Regions from separate parts of the Actinoplanes lobatus genome, predicted to be linked through region 2. Evidence: riboswitches for the same ligand, from Rfam matches in the RefSeq annotation. Region 2 holds a riboswitch; each other region holds the start of a gene.
The links. Region 2 has a riboswitch for cyclic di-AMP ahead of BJ964_RS25200 (C40 family peptidase). Riboswitches for the same ligand answer to the same signal wherever they lie in the genome.
Positions count from the first base shown of each region.

Region 1: it holds a riboswitch for cyclic di-AMP, as region 2 does, so the genes downstream of both, BJ964_RS18215 (C40 family peptidase) here and BJ964_RS25200 (C40 family peptidase) in region 2, are expected to answer to the same signal.
Region 3: it holds a riboswitch for cyclic di-AMP, as region 2 does, so the genes downstream of both, BJ964_RS29555 (C40 family peptidase) here and BJ964_RS25200 (C40 family peptidase) in region 2, are expected to answer to the same signal.

Region 1 is NZ_JACHNC010000001.1:3,873,218-3,879,326, forward strand. Features, by position in the region: gene aroA (3-phosphoshikimate 1-carboxyvinyltransferase) at 1-50, shown strand, start outside; gene BJ964_RS18200 (TVP38/TMEM64 family protein) at 494-1,237, opposite strand; gene BJ964_RS18205 (type 1 glutamine amidotransferase) at 1,288-2,004, opposite strand; gene BJ964_RS18210 (Mur ligase family protein) at 1,994-3,214, opposite strand; cyclic di-AMP (ydaO/yuaA leader) riboswitch at 3,595-3,791, shown strand; gene BJ964_RS18215 (C40 family peptidase) at 3,799-4,611, shown strand; gene mraZ (division/cell wall cluster transcriptional repressor MraZ) at 4,995-5,426, shown strand; gene rsmH (16S rRNA (cytosine(1402)-N(4))-methyltransferase RsmH) at 5,657-6,109, shown strand, end outside.
Region 2 is NZ_JACHNC010000001.1:5,492,516-5,498,624, reverse strand. Features, by position in the region: gene BJ964_RS25215 (ATP-binding protein) at 1-1,058, opposite strand, end outside; gene BJ964_RS25210 (epoxide hydrolase family protein) at 1,184-2,248, opposite strand; gene BJ964_RS25205 (MarR family winged helix-turn-helix transcriptional regulator) at 2,332-2,754, shown strand; gene BJ964_RS25200 (C40 family peptidase) at 2,898-3,884, opposite strand; cyclic di-AMP (ydaO/yuaA leader) riboswitch at 3,902-4,037, opposite strand; gene BJ964_RS25195 (M56 family metallopeptidase) at 4,160-5,068, opposite strand; gene BJ964_RS25190 (BlaI/MecI/CopY family transcriptional regulator) at 5,065-5,421, opposite strand; gene BJ964_RS25185 (cytochrome ubiquinol oxidase subunit I) at 5,495-6,109, shown strand, end outside.
Region 3 is NZ_JACHNC010000001.1:6,441,260-6,447,368, reverse strand. Features, by position in the region: gene BJ964_RS29565 (aldo/keto reductase family protein) at 1-846, opposite strand, end outside; gene BJ964_RS29560 (CAP domain-containing protein) at 938-1,684, opposite strand; cyclic di-AMP (ydaO/yuaA leader) riboswitch at 2,361-2,529, shown strand; gene BJ964_RS29555 (C40 family peptidase) at 2,536-3,123, shown strand; gene BJ964_RS29550 (heavy-metal-associated domain-containing protein) at 3,175-3,381, opposite strand; gene BJ964_RS29545 (cytochrome P450) at 3,492-4,694, opposite strand; gene BJ964_RS29540 (RNA polymerase sigma factor) at 4,797-6,059, opposite strand; gene BJ964_RS29535 (YciI family protein) at 6,056-6,109, opposite strand, start outside.

The DNA.
Region 1 (6,109 bases), 1.6 Mb from region 2:
TCGCCAAGACCTACCCCGGCTACTTCACCGACCTCGCCACCCTGGCGTGAACCCGCCGTGACCGGGGGCGGAGCTCGCGGAGGCCGCCCCGGCCCACGCCGATCGCGACCTACCCGCCGGGTGCCCGGATTGCCCGCTCACGGCCGTTGCGCCACGCACAGCGGGAGCTCGCCCGCGGTTCCGTGAGGCGGGTGGGCGCGGCAGCCGGCCGGGTTCGGGTGATGTTGCGGGGGCGCGGCAGCCAGCCGGGTTCGGGTGGCCCGGAGGGCCGTCGGGTGGCCCGGCAGCACAGCCCGGCGGCGGGGTGAGGGCTTGCGTTGCGACCGGCTGATCCGTGCGCCAGGACGGCGGCCAGGGTTGCGGTCGGGTGCTCGTAGCCCGTACGAGAAAAGTAGGAAAGCCGGCGGCGAAGCGATCAGGCCGTGGAAATGGTTCGGGCCCGGCCGGCGCGGGGGCACCAGCCAGACCCGGGTGTTCGCTGTGGCGGGCGCCGTCAGGCGGGGGCGGCGGTGCGGCGGGCGGTGTGGCGCCAGCGCAGGATGATCGCCGTGGAGAGGACGAAGCTGAACACGGCCGGGGCCAGGGTGAGGAAGTTCATCTCGCCGGGGGCGACGACCGCGGCGCCGATCACGGCGTAGGTGACCGTGGACGGGATGGCGGCGATGGTGGTGCCGAGCAGGTAGCGCTTGCGGCACACGCTGGTGGTGCCGTAGGCGTAGCCGACCAGGCCGAACGGGGCCAGCGGCAGGAAGCGGACCAGCAGGACCGCGGCGAGGCCGCGACGGTTCAGCCAGCCGTCGAGGCGGGCCAGACGGCTCCCGGCGCGGGCCTGGAGGGCGCCGCGGCCGGCCCAGCGGCCCGCGTAGTAGGTGGCGACCGCGGCGATCACCGCGGCGGCCAGGGCGGCCGCGGAGCCGGTGACGGCACCGAGCAGGGCGCCGCAGGTCATCGTGATGAGGGTCCGCGGGACGAGAACCGACAGCAGCATGCCGCCGAGGAACGCCACCGCGAACACGGCGCTCGGGCCCATGGCGGACAGGGTGTCGGCGATGTCCCGCAGCGGCAGCACGGCGGCGAGGCCGGCGAGAGCGCCGATCCCGGCGCCGAGCAGGGAGAACCGGATCAGACGGCGCTTCCACCCCAGCGGAGCGGAAGCGGTGGGGGCGGCAGCGTGGTCAATGGCCTGAGGGTCCGCGGGGATTTCGGTTCCTCGCGGGTCGATCAGGTTGTCGGTCATGCAGGCCTACCGCCCCAACTGTCGTCGTTTCAGGACTCGGTGGTGCCGGTCTATACCGCCGGGCTCGCCGCGGCGAGCCGTTCGTTCCGGAGGCGCTCGCTCCAGGTGTCGTCGAGGGGGGTGAGCCTATCCGCGCCGGTGGACCAGCGAAGGAGCAGATCGGCTATCGCCGGGTTGCGGGCCAGCGCCGGGCCGTGCGAATACGTCCCCAGGATCTTGCCCGCCCAGGCGCCCTCGGTCTGGCCGTCGTTGCCGATGCCGCCGGTCACCCGGGCGAGTGGTGCGGCGTGCGCGCCCAGATGGGTACGCCCGCCGTGGTTCTCGAATCCGGTCAGTGGAGGCAGGCCGAGCCGCGGGTCGATGTCACCGCGCAACTCGCCGACCGCCCGGGTCTCGCCCCGGTCGGAGGTGATGTCGAGCAGTCCCAGCCCGGCGCACTTGGCCCCCTTGGCATAGAACGAGTGACCGAGGAGCTGGTAACCCGCGCAGATGGAGAGGATCGCGGCGCCCTGGTTGACCGCCTGGTGCAGGCCTCCGTCGGCGAGCAGGTGCTGAGCCGCCAGGGCCTGGGGGCCGTCCTCGCCGCCGCCGATCAGGTAGATGTCGGCGCTGTTCGGCACCCGCTGGTCGGACCGGACCTCGTAGGTCTCCACCGGGATGCCACGGTCGGCGGCCCGGCGGGCCAGGATGAGCAGGTTGCCCCGGTCGCCGTACGTCGACAGCAGATCCGGGTAGATCCACACGATCCGCAGGGACTCAGTTGACACGGTCCAACTCCGCTCGGATGTCCTGGAACGCCGTGTAGTTGGCGATCACCTCGAGGCGGCCGGGCGGAACGGACCGCAGCGCCTCGTCGAAACTGTTTACGTGCCGGAAGGGCACGTGGTTCACCTGGAGGCGGACCGCCAGGTCGAACGCCCGGTCACCGGTGATCAGCACCGGCCGGTCGCGCAGCGGCGAGAAGTCGACGTCGTAGAGCCACGACGTGTCCAGGCCGTCGGGGTCGCGGGCGTTGATGGAGAGCAGTGTCGGCGCCTGGTCGGCCATGTCGAAGGCCTCCAACCAGCTTGCCGGGTTCTTCGCCAGCAACAAGCGGATGTTGCGACCGTCACGGTCGACCTGGGCGTACCGCCCGGCGATCGACGCCACCCGGGAGAGCCGGGGGAGCGCCTCGATCGGGCGGACCCCGAACTCGCCGGCCACGGCCAGCGCGGTGGCGGCGTTACCGATGTTCACCCGGCCGGGCAGCTGGAGCTTCACCAGATGCCAGTCGCCGCGGGGGTCGATCACGCCCTCGTCCTCGACCACCCACTGCGGGCGCGGGCGGCGCAGCGGGCAGCCGGTGCACCACCAGTCGCCGCCGGACCGCTCGATCGGGTGGCCGCTCTCCGGGCAGACGAACGAGTCGTCGTGCCAGCGCTGGCCGGCGCTGAACCAGGTGGTCTGCGGGCTGCTGCTGGCCGCCCACACCACCATCGGGTCGTCGGCGTTGGCGACCACCCGGATGTCGGGGTGACCGGCCAGCGTGGTCTTCCACAGCTGCGCCATCATGGCCACCTCCTTCGCCCGGTCGAGCTGGTCGCGGGAGAGGTTGAGCAGGGCCACCACCTTGGGCCGGGTCTGGTCGATGACCTGGGGCAGGTAGTGCTCGTCCACCTCCAGCACGGCGAACGGGGTGTGCCCCTCCTTCGCCAGCGCCGAGGTGTGGCCGGTCGGCATGTTGGCGCCGAACGAGTTGGTGGCGACCCGGCCGAGCACACCGACGGCGGCCGCGGTGAGCCGGGTCGTGGTGGTCTTGCCGTTGGTGCCGGAGACCAGCGCGACGGCGCGGCCCGAGGCGAGGTGGGCGAGGAGATCGGGGTCGATCTTCAGACCGATCCAGCCACCGATCACCGAGCCGTCGCCGCGACCGGCGGCCCTGGAGAGCGCGGCCGCGGTCTTCGACACGGAGGTCGCGACCTTGGCGATGAGAGGCATTCCGTCCGTCACGCCAGCGAGGGTACCGGACGCGAAGGTTACGTCGAGTTGCCAGACGGTCAAGATCACCGACCACTTCGGCTTTTGCGAGGTCCGGACGATTCGGACGTGCTCCCAACTGGGTGACGGACTTTTTCTGTGTCCTGATTCACCCGTAACCGTCGACCAAGCGTCACTGTTCCAACACCCTGTGTGGCGGCATTTGTCTCGCGGAGATAACAAATTGGACAGCGACAAATGTGCCAAACACGGAGAGTGATCAATGCGCCGCTGACGATCATGGCCGAATTCGGGTAGCAAGGACTCGCCGGCGGCACACCGCCCGCCGGCCGCACCGGACCGGTTCACGCCGAGCCCTGCCCCGGACCGGACGGTGCGACACCGCAGTTGGCCAGACCAAAACAAGGCAATCGGGGGCAGGGACGGGGGACCCATATCCGGTCTCTCCCGCGACGCCCGGCTTCCACGGGTGACGCATCCGGGAGCGACCTTGGGGTGAAGCCGCACCCACCCGCGGCCGGGCATGCCTTCCCGCCCGAACCCGACAGCTAACCTCGCAGGCGTGCCGGAGGGATTTCTCTACCGTGCACGAACTCAGTTCGCGCCGGCGTCGTCGCACGTCCGTCGGCACCGGTACCGTCGCACTGTCCCTGGGGCTCTGCCTCTGCGCCGGCCAGTTGGTCGCCGCATCGCCGGCGGCGGCCGTGACCGCCACCGTCGCCCCGGTCACCGCGAGTGCGGCAGCCGCGAAGATCACGCCCCAGATCGCCACGAAGGCCAGCACCCGCAGCCTGGCGTGGGGCTCCACCCTCAAGGTCACCGCCAAGGTGATCGACCCGGCCACCGGCCAGGTCGCCAAGGGCACGGTCCGTCTCCAGGGCTGGAGCAACGGCGCCTGGCGTACCTGGGACACCGACACCGTCAAGGGCGGCGCGGTCACGCTGACCGCGAAGCCGACGAAGACGGTGTGGGTCCGGACCCTGTTCACCGGGACCGGGTACAACCAGCAGGCCACCAACAAGATGAAGGTCACGGTCCGCGCCAGTGGCGCCAAGGTCCTGGCCGAGGCCAAGAAGCACAAGGGCGCGCTGTACCTGTTCGGTGCGGCCGGCCCGAAGCGCTTCGACTGCTCGGGCTTCACGAAGTACGTCTACAAGAAGGCGGCCGGCAAGAGCCTGCCGCACAAGGCGAACTCGCAGCAGAAGTACGGCAAGTCCGTCTCCAGGAGCAACAAGAAGGTCGGCGACCTGATCATCTTCCGCAACGGGTCGTACGGCTACCACGCCGGGATCTACGCCGGGAACGGCTACGTCTACGACTCGCCGCACAGCGGGGCCCGGGTCGGCAAGCACAAGATCTGGAACAACAACTATGTGGTGCGGCGCCTCGTCGCGTAGGACCCGTAGTAAGTAAGGAACAGCGCTGTGGGGTGTGACCCGGTCCGGGTCACACCCCACGGGCGTCTCCACTTTCCTCCACGCACCCGCCCCCGAGGCCTCCGGGGCGGGTGTTTTCGTACCCGGAGCGCCCGATGTCGGAAACCGGACGGGGTTGATCATGCGCTTGGCCCTCCACTCCGCTCCACCGCCTGTGAACAGGGCTTTCGTCCGCGAAAACGGCTCGCGAGCGATCGCTTTCGGGTTGCAGGTGGAGGGAAGTGGAGTAGAGTGGGGCGCAGTGGCAGGGGCGGAGGAGCGCAGCCGGACCTGCCGGCCCGAGTTGACAGGCGGTCCACTCCCTCCGTGAAGGAGCGGGCGCCACGGCAAAGGGGTGGGGGCCGATGTTCCTCGGCACGCACACTCCGCGCCTCGACGAGAAGGGCCGGCTGATCCTCCCGGCGAAGTTCCGTGATGAGCTGGCGGGAGGTGTCGTGATCACGAAGGGGCAGGAACGCTGTCTTTACGTGTTCCCGATGCCGGAGTTCCAGAGCATCGCCGGTCAGCTCCGTGCGGCGCCGGTGACGAACAAGGCGGCCCGTGCGTACAGCCGGGTGTTCTTCGCCAGTGCGCATGACGAGGTGCCCGACAAGCAAGGCAGAGTCACGATTCCTGCCCATTTGCGGGAGTATGCCAGTCTTGGTCGCGATCTGGTGGTGATCGGCGCGAGCACCCGGGTCGAGATCTGGGACAAGCAGTCCTGGGATGACTACCTCTCGGCGAACGAGGAAGAGTTCGCCGGCATCGAGGAGGGGGTGCTGCCCGGCGGACTGTAGGGCGTGGCACTCGGTGGGCCGCCGCGACGGCCCGGATCGCCACTGCCGCCGTACTGCGAGATCTCCAGCCGCTCCCGCTCCTGGCGCCTCTTCCCCGGCGCCAGGCGTGCGTCCGGAGCCGGTTCGCCGGCGTGGGACAGAGCGGATGGGGATCTGGCGGTACGGAAGGTGGGCCGGGCCGGAACGGCAGTAACTGAACAACCGGGTGAGACGCGGACGGGTAAGGCAACTTGGGGGGCGACATGGGGGAGCCGCGGGGCACACACGTGCCGGTGCTGCTCGAGCGCTGCATCGAACTGCTCGCTCCCGCTCTGGAGTTGCCGGGCGCCGTCCACGTCGATTTCACGCTGGGTCTGGGCGGGCACGCCGAAGCGGTTCTGGAGCGGTTTCCGGACGTGGTCCTGGTCGGGCTCGACCGGGACACCGAGGCGCTGGCGCACGCACGGCACCGCCTCATCCGGTTCGGCGACCGTGCACGCCTGGTGCACGCCGTCTACGACGAGCTGCCCCGGGTTCTCGCGGAGCTGGAGATCCCGGCGATCCACAGCGGACTGTTCGATCTCGGGGTGTCCTCGTTGCAGCTGGACGAGGCGGACCGCGGGTTCGCGTACGCGCAGGACGCCCCACTGGACATGCGGATGGACCAGTCCCGCGGGGCGACCGCCGAGGAGATCGTCAACGAG
Region 2 (6,109 bases):
CCGGAGTAGTGCTCGGTCGCGGCGGCGACGGCGGCCAGGTCGATCCCGGCGACCGGGCGGTCCCGCAGGTGGTATTCCAGGATGGCCTCGCGCGCGGGCCGGTCCGGTGGGAGCACCAGCACGGTGCGGTCCAGGCGGCCGGGGCGGCGCAGGGCCGAGTCGACGTCCCACGGCGCGTTCGTGGCGGCCAGCACGAACACCCCGTCGTTGCCGCCGTCGACGCCGTCCAGTTCGGTGAGCAGCTGGTTCACCACAGTGCGCATGGACGACTGCAACTGGCTGCGCTTGTGCCCGAGGGCGTCGATCTCATCGAGGAACAGCACGCACGGAGCGTGCCCGCGGGCCGACTCGAACAGGTCGTGCAGGTTGCGCTCGGAGCTGCCGATCCACATGTTCAGCACGTCGGTGATCGACAGCGAGATGAACGCCGCCCCCATCTCGCCGGCGACCGCCCGCGCCAGGAACGTCTTGCCGCACCCCGGCGGACCGTAGAGCAGCAGCCCACCACGCAGGCTCTTGCCGAACAGGCTGCGCAGCTTCGGGTTCCGCAGCGGCCCGAGGAACGACACCTCCAGCCGCTTCTTCACCTCGGCCATGCCGCCGACGTCGGCGAGTGTGACGGCGGAGCGCTCCACGTCGAAGGCCCGGTCGGCGTTCCCGCGCACCGGATCGGGCTCCCCGTCGGCACGTGCGAACCGTGGTGGCACCACGTCCCCGAACTGCTCCTCCATGGCCGCCCAGTCGATGCGGGACCCGCTCGGCGCGGGTCCCTCCGGCGCCGCTTCCGGCGGCTGCGCGGGCACGTCGGTCGCGGTCGGTGGCGCCGGGTCTTCACCAGCCGGAGGCACGGGCGGCGCTGTCCCGCCCAGCGCCCGGGCCATGACCTGCTGCGCTCCGGTGTTGCCGGGTTCGCGAGCCAGGATCTGAGCGGCATGCCCGATCGCCTCCGGCCCCCGGCCGGCGGCCACCAGCATCTCGGCCAGGTGCAGCCGCAGCGTCAGGTCGTCGGGCCGTGCTTCGACGGCGGCCGCCAGGCTGTTGATCAAGGCATCGCTCATGCGGGCGATTATGCCCCCGTCGCGCCGCCCACCGGCCACGGACGGGCCCCGACGGCTGTCCCGACGCCGATCCGCTTTTCGCACCCACCGCTCCTCCCTGGCCGCTCCCGGCGCTCGTGCCGGGGTCATCGGCCGGTCAGGGTGCGGAAGAAGGTGGTCACGTCCGCGGTGAACAGATCGGGGACCTCCAGGGCGGCGAAGTGGCCGCCGCGCGGGAACTCCGTCCAGTGGCGGATGTCGTGGCGCTGCTCGGCGAGCGGGCGCACGGACTGCGTGATGTCGCCGGGCAGGACGGCCACGCCCAGCGGGACCGGGCACGGCGCCTGCTGACCGTCCAGGCCGCTCTCCTTGACGATGCGGGCCGCCGAACCCGCGGTGCGGAACAGCCAGTGATGGGCGACGTCCGCCACGATGCGGTCGTCGGGGACGGGCGTGGCCGGGTCGGCCCAGGTGTCGAACTTCTCCCCCAGGAAGGCGAGCAGCCCGGCCGGGGAGTCGTTCAACGCATACGCCGGGGTCTGCGGAGTCGCGGCGAACAGGATCTGGTGCGGGTGCCGGTTGGCGGCCAGCCGCATCGTCCTGGCGAGCCGCTCCTGATCCTCGGGGCCGAGACCCTCCGCCCGGCCAGGGGTCGGCAGGTAGTTGACGTGGACGCCGACGACCCGGTCGGGGGCGACCGCGGCGAGCGCCCGGGAGATGCCGGAGCCCCAGTCACCGCCCTGGGCGCCGTAGCGCTGGTATCCGAGGCGGGACATCAGCTCGGCCCAGGCCTCGGCGACCCGGCGCAGGCCCCATGGCCGGGTGGTGGGCCCGGAGAGCCCGAACCCGGGGATGGCCGGGACGACGACGTGGAAGTGCTCGCTGAGCGGGCCGATGACGTCGAGGAACTCGACGGTGGAGCCGGGCCAGCCGTGGGTGAGCACCAGAGGCAGGGCCCCGGGGTCGGCCGAACGGACGTGGAAGAGGTGGATCCGGTCGCCGCCGATCTCGACGACCTGCCGCGGGATGGCGTTGAGCTCGGCCTCGTGCGCCCGCCAGTCGAACCCGAGCCAGCGGTCGGCGAGTGCCCGGACCCGGTCGAGCCGGATGCCGTAGTCGCCGGGTGCGGCGTCGGGCCACCGGGTGCGGCCGAGCCGGGCGGTCAGATCGTCGAGTTCGGATTGCGGGACCCGGAGACTGGATTCGTTCATGTGGCTAACGTTAGACTGGCGAACGTTCAGAAGTCCAACGTTAGATTCATCAACGTTAGAGAGCCCAATGTTAAAATCGCTACGTGGAAGAGCTGCCAAGCTGGGTGCTGAGTCAGGTCTCGGCGCAGGGTCACCGGATCATCGTCGAGAGGTTCGGGGCGGTGGGGGCGCGGGGCTACCACTACCGGCTGCTGCACTCACTGGTCACCGACGGTCCGGCCAGTCAGGCGGCGCTCGGCCGCCGCACCGGGATCTATCTGAGCGATCTGGTCGGGGCGCTCAACGAGCTGGAGTCGGCGGGCTATGTGCAGCGGTCACCCGACCCGGCGGACCGGCGGCGCAACGTCGTCGGGCTCACCGAGCGAGGGCGGGAGCGGGCCGTGGAGTTGTCGGAGCGGGCGCACGCGGTCCAGGACGAGCTGCTGGCGCCCCTGTCCGGCCCCGAGCGCGAGCAGCTGACCGGGCTGCTGCAGCGACTGTGGGAGCACCATCGATCGGGTGGGTGACGGGCCGCTCACGCCCGGCGGGCGCGGCACGGCCGGGACGGACCGGAGAGCTCGCGGGTCGCCCACGGCGGTTCACGAAGGCGTACGGAATCAAAAGAAAGACCGCCGGCGCGAAACGACGGCGGTCTTTCCCGGAGGGTTTTCTAGCCCGGTCGGCGATAGCCGGCGATGGGCCCCCGATCGATGGTGGCCATCCGCACATGGTCTCCCGTGTGCGGAGCGTGCACCACCTGACCGCCACCGATGTAGATGGCGACGTGATGCACGTCGGAGTAGTAGAAGACGAGGTCACCCGGCTTCAACTCGCTCCGGCTCACCGCTGTGCCCGAGCCCCACTGGTCCTTCGTGTAGTGCTCGAGGTGCACACCGACCGCGGCCCACGCCTCCTTCGTCAGGCCCGAGCAGTCGTAACTGCCCGGCCCCTCGGAGCCGAAGACATAGGGCTTGCCGATCAGGTCGCACGCCTTCTGCGCGGCACGGCCACCCTTGTCGTTGGTGTACGTGACCGGGCACGGGCCGGTGCGCAGAGGGCCGTCGTCGATGTTCGCGTCGCCGTACGCCTGGATCCGGAGCTTCTGGAGCTTCGTGATCTCCTTCTCGATCGCCGTCTTCTTCGTCCCGAGATCCGTGTCGCGGGCGGAGATCTCGGACTCGAGCTGGTCGACCTTGGCCTTGTCGGCGGCGTACTTGTCGCGGAGCTTCGCGACGTTGGAGATCGAGGCCTCCTGGTTCTGGGCGAGCTGGTCGAGCAGCGTGAGCTTCTCCACCAGACCGTCCGGGTCACCACTCAGCAGAGCGTTGAGGTTTCCCGGCGGGCCCTGCATGTAGGCGTCGACCGCCAGACCTCGCACCTGCGCCATCGCGACATCCACCTGAAGCTGAAGCGGCGTCAGCGTCTTCGCCAGCTGCTTCTGCTGCTTCCGCAGCTTGGTCAGCTTCGTGTGGTTGGCGTTGTAATCCTCGATGACGGGCTCGAGTTTGTTCCACTCTTCGTCGATCTGACCCTCGACGGTGGACGGCGAGGGAGTGGCATGGGCCGCCACCGGACCCGTGATCACCAGGCCGGCCGCGGCGAGCGCGCAAACCAGGATGCGCAGCAGGCCGGCGCGACGCGCGCCATTGCGTTTCACGTTGTGTGCGTCGTCCTTTCTTCCCACTCAGCCGCCGACCGGGTTAGCTGACGGGTTCGGGCGGGAAGCATGCCCGGCCGGGCGTGGTGCCACGGCTTCACCCCACTGACCTGGGTCCCCGGTTCGCGTGTCGCGATTGGGCGGTGGTTCGCCAGATCGGCCGGATGGACGATGGGGGGCTGCCGAACCGGGGACCACCGTACTCGGATCATGCCGGCAAATGAAGGTCGCACAGCCCGCCGAACTGTACGAACAGTTGTCGATACGGAGGGTTACTAAAATGGCCAGGTATTCAGTGCACGCCCCAGCCACGGCACGACGACGATCACTGTGGGTAACACCAACAGGCCCGCGGCCGCTGCCGTCCCGGCCACCGCGAGGGCCGTCGAGCTACGGCCCGGACGATCCAGCCGCGCCAGGCGCCGCCGCCGCGATTCACCCTCCGGGTCGGCGGTCACCTCCTCCGCCAAGGGGACGGCGTCGGCGAGACGAGCCAGCGCGGCCCGCAGCGGCGCGTGCCCGGCGCGGCGCCTCGCGGCATCGTCGGCCACCATCTCCAACAACAGGTGTACGGCGTCCAGCGGCGCCTTCGACCGCAGCGGCCCGGGCACGGCCTGATAGAAGGCCGTGAACGACTCCATCACCAGTTCATGCTTGTGCCGCAGGTGGGCTCGCTCGTGGGCGAGGACGGCGTCGATCTGCTCCCGGTCGAGCACGTCGAGCACGCCGTCGCTGAGCACCACCCGCGGGTTCCGGCCCGGCACGCAGTAGGCCAGCGGCAGGGGCGCCTCCAGCACCCGCACCTCTCCCCCGCTCAGCCCGTCATGGCGTTCCACCCGATCAAGGAGGTCGACGAGCATGCGATGCCGGTCGCGCCGGGCACGGGCCCGGGAGGTCACCTTGACGAGCGAGACCACCAGCCGGGTCACGATGGTCGCGGCCACCGCCAGGGAGAACAGCAGCGCCGCGACGGTCTCCGGGTGCCGTGCGCCGGCCGCACGGACCACCTCCTCCGGGGCGGCGAGCACGACCCCGAGCGCACAGAGCACGGCGGTCAGGGTCAGCGCCTGCCAGAGCAGCACCGCGGCGACCGGGGCGCGGTCCGGCCAGCGGGCGTTCGCCAGCAGCCTCGGCACGGCAAGCGACAGTGTCAGCCCGAGGGCGCCGAGCAGGAGGGCGGTCACCGCTCGATGTTACGGGCGGCCTTCTCGATGGCCGCCTTCAGCGCTTCCGGTGGCAGCTGGCCGACGAAGTAGGCGAGCGCGGCATCCCGGTCCGGCGTGGCGCTCAGCGCGTCCAGCATCACACCGGCGGTCATCTCCTCGCGGGTCTGCGCCGGGGCGTAACGGTAGGCGCGATCCGCTCGCTGCTGAACGACCAGGCCCTTCTTGGCGAGCCGGTCGAGGACGGTCATCACCGTCGTGTACGCCAGGTCGCGGTCACGGCTGAGCCGGTCGTGCACCTGCCGGACGGTGAGCGGCTCGCGTGCGTCCCACAGTTTCGCCATGACCTCGCGCTCGAGGTCGTTCCTCGCCATGTGAGGCAGTCTACTGCACAGCGTCGTACTACGAGTCGTAGTATCTACTACGAATCGTCGTAGAGGGGTTGCCATGGACGTGCTCGACCTGACTCGATTGCAGTTCGCGGTCGTGACGATCTACCACTACCTGTTCGTGCCGGTGTCGATCTGCCTGTCCGCCACGGCGGCCGGATTCCACCTGGCCTGGCTGCGCACCGCCCGCGAGAAGTACCTGCACCTGACCAAGTTCACCGGGAAGCTGCTGATCGTCACGTTCGCGGTCGGCGTGGTCACCGGCCTGGTGCAGGAATTCCAGTTCGGGCTCGGCTGGAGCGCGTTCGCCCGGTTCTACGGCGACGTGTTCGGGCCGACGCTGGCCATCGAGGGGATGCTCGCGTTCTTCCTCGAGGCCACGTTCCTGGCGCTGTGGTATTTCGGGTGGGACCGGCTGCCCCGCCGCCTGCACGCCGCCACCATCGTGGTCGTCGCGGTCGGCACGCTGCTGTCGGCGTACATCATCCTGGCCGCCAACTCGTTCATGCAGAACCCGGTGGCGTACGAACTGGATCCGTCGACCGGGCGGGCCGTGCTCACCAGCTTCACCGAGCTGATGACCAACGAGGTGGTGCTCGCCGCGTTCCCGCACACGATGGGCGGCGCCGCGATGGCCGGCGGCGGGCTCCTCATGGCCATCGGCATCTGGCGC
Region 3 (6,109 bases), 950 kb from region 2:
CGAGCTGACGCTGCCGGGTTGCAGGGTCCAGGCGACGGCGAGCTGGGCCATCGTGAGGCCGGCCTCGTCGGCGAGCGGGCGCAGCCGCTGCACGCGGTCGAGCAACACCGGGCCGAGCACCCGGCTGATGAACTGGGGCGCACGCCCGCCGCTGGTGGCGCGGGAGTTCTCCGGCAGCGGACGGCCGGGCTGGTACTTGCCGGTGAGCACGCCCTGGGCCAGCGGCTGGAAGACCACCTGTCCGATGCCTTCACGCTCGCACAGCGGCAGCACCTGCGGTTCGATCACGCGCCACAGCATGTTGTACTGCGGCTGGTTGGCGACGATCCGGCTGCGCAGCCCGAGGTCGGCGGCGATCCGCAGGGCGGCCTCGATCTGTGGGGCGGTCCATTCCGAGACGCCGAGGTAGAGCACCTTGCCCTGGCGTACCAGATCGTCGAAGGCGATCAGGGACTCCTCGATCGGGGTGCGCTCGTCGAAGCGGTGCGCCTGGTAGAGGTCGACGTAGTCGGTGCCGAGCCGCCGCAGCGAGGCGTGGCAGGACTCGATGATGTGCTTGCGGGACAGGCCGCGGTCGTTGGGGCCGTCGCCGGTGGGCAGGCAGACCTTCGTGGCGATCTCGACCGAGGACCGGCGGACGGTGCGCAGCGCGTCGCCGAGCACCTGTTCGGCCGCGCCCTGGGCGTACACGTCGGCGGTGTCGAAGGTGGTGACACCGGCGTCCAGCGCGGCCTGGATGCAGGCGAGCGCGGTGTCCCGCGCGACCAGCTCACCGTGGGTCAACCAGTTGCCGTACGTGATCTCGCTGACGTAGAGGCCGCTACGACCGAGGCGACGATGTTCCATAGTGGATCATCCTACCGAACTGATCCGTCACCGAGGGCTGAAGCGAGATGCCCCAGCCGCACGGGGCGGCTGGGGCATCAGGCGTCAGGCGTCAGTAACCGAAGTCCTGGGTGTAGTACGGGGTGCCGTCGGCCTTGAGGACCACGCCGACACCGACCGTCTTGGACTTGCAGTTGACGATGTTGGCGCGGTGGCCGGAGCTGTTCATCCAGCCGTTGACCACCTCGGAGGCGGTGCGGTAGCCGTAGGCGATGTTCTCGGCCGACGGCTGGGCGTAGCCGGCCGCCTTGGCGCGGTCGACGAAGCTGGACCCGCCGCTGCCGGTGTGCGAGAACGTGCCAGTCTGGGCCATCCAGGCGCTGTGGTCACGGGCGGCCTGGGTGAGCTGCGCGTTGACCGTCAGGGCGGAGCAGCCGTTCTTGCCACGCTCGACGTTGATCAGGCGGTTGATCTCGTCCTGGAGGGCCTGCTCGGACGACTTGGCCGGCGTGGTGTTGCCCGGGGCGGGCGTCGTCGGCGCGGGCTGGCTCGGGGCGGGCTGGCTCGGGGCCGGCTTGGTCGGGGCCGGCTTGGTCGGAGCCGGCCACGACGGGCTGCGCTTGACCGGACCGGGGTTCCAGGAGCCGTAGCGGCCGGAGTCGTAGTTCCCGGAGCCGTACCGGCCCGAGTCGTAGTTGCCCGAGCCGTACCAGGAGCCGTACTGCCCGTAGTCGGGCTGCGTCGGGCCAGGCTTCGCCGGCGCAGCCTCGGCCGAACTCGCGATCATCGTGGTGGCACCGATCGCGGCGACCGGGGTGAGGAGAGCGGTCACGGCGAAGCGGCGAAGAAGCTGGCGCAAGAGCAGACCCTTTCGGAATGTTCCACCCGCTGTCTGCGGGCTCACCAGTCACTTCGACGAGGCGCCGGGCGCGACGATCACAGAATCGGTGTTTGCCGGTTTCCGAATGGTTGCCGCGATCGAGCCCGGGTCCCGGTGGCGTTCGCGGTCGTCTTGCGGTTGGCGGGTGCTCCGTCCGTACGAAATCGGTCTTGAGGGCCTGGAACCGCGGATGCCCGGCGTCGGGCCGAGGTCACCGGGGGTGCGAGCGCAACCGGCCGGAGGGATCTTGATGCGGAGGCGGAGGAGGCGAGTGCGGTGAACGCCCGGCTGTTGACGCCCCGGCCCGGTGGTTGCGGCATTCGGCCGCTCGGCCATGCCCGGCGGGCCGGTGAGTCGGCTCGCCCTCGACGGAGCGGATGACTGCCGGCGTAGCCGCGGAGATGACGATCCGGATTTATCGTGATCAGTTTCACACAAGATCATCACCGCGCCGTCACCACCCATGAACACAGCGTGTCGGAAAACTTCGCACCCGTCCCGCAACCGGGACGCTACTCGCCAGATCGATCGGCACCCGTGGATGTCGCGGCGGGTTGGCAGCCCCTGGACCTGGGATATCAAGGAAGGGCGGCGGGCACCTGCTCGCCGGTCGTGTCAGCACGGACCACGCCGAGCCCTGCCCCGGTCCGGCGACACGAGCCACTTGGCGAGCATGAGGCAATCGGGGGCAGGGACGGGGGAACCACATATCGATCCGGCACCGCCAGGTGACGGATCTTGGGGTGAAGCCGCCACCGTGCGGCCGGGCATTCCTTCGCGCCCGAACCCGACAGCTAACCTCGCAGGCGTGCCGGAGGGATTCCTTCACCGTGCACGTACGTACTTCGAGCCGGCACTTCCGCACCCTGGGAACCGGCACCATCGCCCTGTCCGTGGGTCTCGGTCTTCTCGCTGGAGGACTCGGCACACCGCACGCCGCCTCCGCCGCCCCACAGGCGCCGAGTGTCGCCACCGTCCGGACGAACGTGGCGGTGAGCCGCACCGTCACCGTCGAGGCCGCGGCCGGCGCCACTGCCAGCACCAAGGTCGTGACCGCGGCGCAGCCGATCGGCGCCCGGGTCGTGACCGAGGCGGCCTCGCACAAGGGCAAGCTCTACCTGTTCGGCGCCGTCGGGCCGAAGCGATTCGACTGCTCGGGCTTCACCCTCTACGTCTACAAGAAGACGGTGGGCAAGAAGCTGCCGCACAAGGCGAACCTGCAGCAGAAGTACGGCAAGAAGGTCAGCAAGGCCGACGCCCGTCCCGGTGACCTCATCATCATCCGCAGGGGCTCGTACGGCATCCACGCCGCCATCTACGCGGGCAACGGCATGATGTGGTCGGCGCCGCGGACCGGCAAGCCGGTCAGCAAGCAGAAGATCTGGAGCTCGAACTACGTCGTCCGGCGCCTGGCCTGATGACGACACTGCCCGCACCCACCACAGGGTGCGGGCAGTCGGCGTCTACGGCTACCTCGCCCGTTCGTAACCGGCCTCGTCGACGGCCGCGGCCACCGCGGTGTCGTCGACGGGCTGGGCGCTGGTGACGGTGACCGCGCCGGAGGTCAGGTCGACCTGGACACCGGTGACGCCGGGGATCCTGCCGACCTCCTCGGTCACCGAGTTGACGCAGTGCGAGCAGGTCATGCCGGTCACGGTGTAGGTCTTGGCGGCCATCACGGTCTCCTCGTCGTTGGCGAATTCCGGCGGACAGGGCGCCGCCGCCTCCCCACGATGATACCGGTACCCCCCTAGGGTATTACCGAATGGCACACGGATCTGCGCTGTCAGTTCGGTCGCAGGTCCAGCGGCAGCCGGTTCACGCTGGTCATCAGCCACGGGTTCACCTCGTCGACCGGCTCGTCGGCCGCGACCGAGATGTCCGCGTACCGCTGGAACATGATGCCCAGAGCGACCCGGGCCTCCAGCCTCGCCAGGGGCGCTCCGATGCAGAAGTGGATGCCGTGCCCGAAGGCGAGGTGCGGATTGCGGGTGCGGTGGACATCGAACCGGTCGGGTTCGGTGAACACCCGTTCGTCACGGTTGGCGGCCGCGAGCCACGGCATGACGACGGCACCGGCCGGAACGTCCACCTCGCCGATCCCGACGCCACGGGTGGTCAGGCGGGCCAGGCGAGGAAACGGCGTACGGTATCGCAGCACTTCCTCGATGGTGTCGGGTAGCAGTCCCGGGTCGTCGCGTACCGCCGCCGCGGCCTCGGGGTTCTCCTCGAAGCAGAGAATCGCGTTGCCGAGCGTCGCTGTCGTGGTGATGTGCCCGGCGAGCAGCAGCAGGCCGACGAACCCGATGATCTCCTCGTCGGCGAGGTGCTCCCCGTCGACCTCGGCCAGAATCAGTTTGCTCATCAGGTCATCGGCGAGGTCGGCGCGCCGCGCCCGGATGCGTTGCAGCAGGTAGGTGTTCATCTCCCGGATGGTCGGTACGGCCGTGTCCATCGACTCCGTGGCGGTGGCGAGGAGCGACTGTTCGGGATCGATGTTCTGCTGGTTGAACAGGTCGTCGGCCCATCGGTGGAAGATCGGCCGGTCCGATGCCGGAATGCCGAGCAGTTCCGCGATGACGATCACCGGCAGGGGGTAGGCCAACCGCTCGATGATGTCCACCCGGGTCTCGCCGCCCGCGCCGTCGAGCAATTCGTTCGTGACCCGCGCGATCCGGGGTTCCAGCAGGGCCACGACCCGTGGCGTGAACGCCTGGTTGACCAGGCCGCGCAGCTTTCGGTGCCGGGGCGGATCCATCCGGACGAAGTTGCCCTGCTCGAAGAGCGCGAAGTCCTCCTGCCGCGGCACCAGTTCGCTCAGATCCGAGGAGAAGGCGCCGGGGTCGGAGAGCACGGCGCTGGTTTCCGGGTGACCCAGCACATGCCAACAGCGTTGCTTGTCGTCATGGACGACCTGTCCCCGGCCGCGCAACCGCTCAAGCCAGGCGAGCAGATCGGCCAGCTTCGGCGCCTTCTTCGTCGAGGTCATCGGAAGCCCCTCCGCGAGCACCCTTTCGGGCCGGGCAGGAACGTAACCCTGAGGACCAACGCTATCCCGGTCCGCGTCCGTTCTGCCCCGAAGGACGCCGAATCAAGGCGCTTCGCGATCGTCCGGGCGCCGGAGCTGGTCGCGGCGGCGGATGAGGTACGCCCGTTCGGCGGCGTTGTCGGTGCGGGCGACGGCCCGGTCGTAGGCGGCCGCCGCGGCACCGTCATCGAGACGTCGCAGCAGGTCGGCGCGGGCGGCGTGGAAGGCGTGATAGCCGTCGAGGACGTCGGCGAGCCGGTCGATCTCGGCGAGCCCGGCGGCCGGGCCGTCGACCTCGGCGACCGCGACCGCCCGGTTCAGCCGCACGATCGGGGACGGGTCGAGCCGTGCCATCCGGTCGTACAGGGCGATGATCGTCGGCCAGCGGGTCTCCCGGGCCGACGGGGCCTCGGTGTGGACGGCGTTGATCGCGGCCAGGAGCTGGTAGCGCCCGGCCGGTGGGCCGCCGGCCGCCACCGCCGCGATCCGCTCCCGGACCAGCGCGGCGCCCTCGGCGATGAGGTGGCGGTCCCAGAGCCCGCGGTCCTGTTCGGCGAGGATCACCAGTTCCCCGCTGCCGGACACGCGAGCCCGCCGCCGGGCGTCGGTGAACAGCATCAGCGCGAGCAGCCCGGCCACCTCGCCGTCGCCGGGCAACAGGTCACGCAGCAGGCGGCCGAGACGGATCGCCTCGTCGGTGAGGTCGGCGCGGACCGGATCGTCACCCTCACCGGCGAGATAGCCCTCGTTGAAGATCAGGTAGACGACCGCGAGCACGCCGGCGAGCCGCTCGCGGATGTCACCGGCCGACGGCACCCGGTACGGAATGCCGGCCGCCCTGATCTTCGTCTTGGCACGGGTGATGCGTTGCGCCATAGCGGTCTCCCGTACCAGGAAGGCGCGGGCGATCTCGGCGACGGTGAGGCCGCCGAGCAGGCGCAGGGTGAGCGCCACCCGGGCGTCCATGGCGAGCGCCGGATGACAACAGGTGAAGACGAGCCGGAGCCGGTCGTCCTCGACGGGGCCGGTGGGTTCGGGTGCGCTGTCGTCGTACACGATGAGGGCCGCCTGGTGTTTGGCGTCGCGCTGGGCCTCGCGCCGCAGCCAGTCGATCGCCTTGCGGGATGCGGTGGTGGCGAGCCACCCGCCGGGATTCGGCGGTACGCCTTCGCGCGGCCACCGCTGTGCGGCGGCCGCGAACGCCTCGGCCGTCGCCTCCTCGGCGATGTCGAGATCACCGAAACGGCGGGCGAGGCCGGCGACCAGCCGCGCCCACTCCTGACGGTGGGCGCGGGTGATCGCCTGCTCGGTGGTGCCAGCGCTCATTTGTTCCCGAGGCGGCCGGCGCGGTCGGCTCCGGGACCGCGGAACCGGTG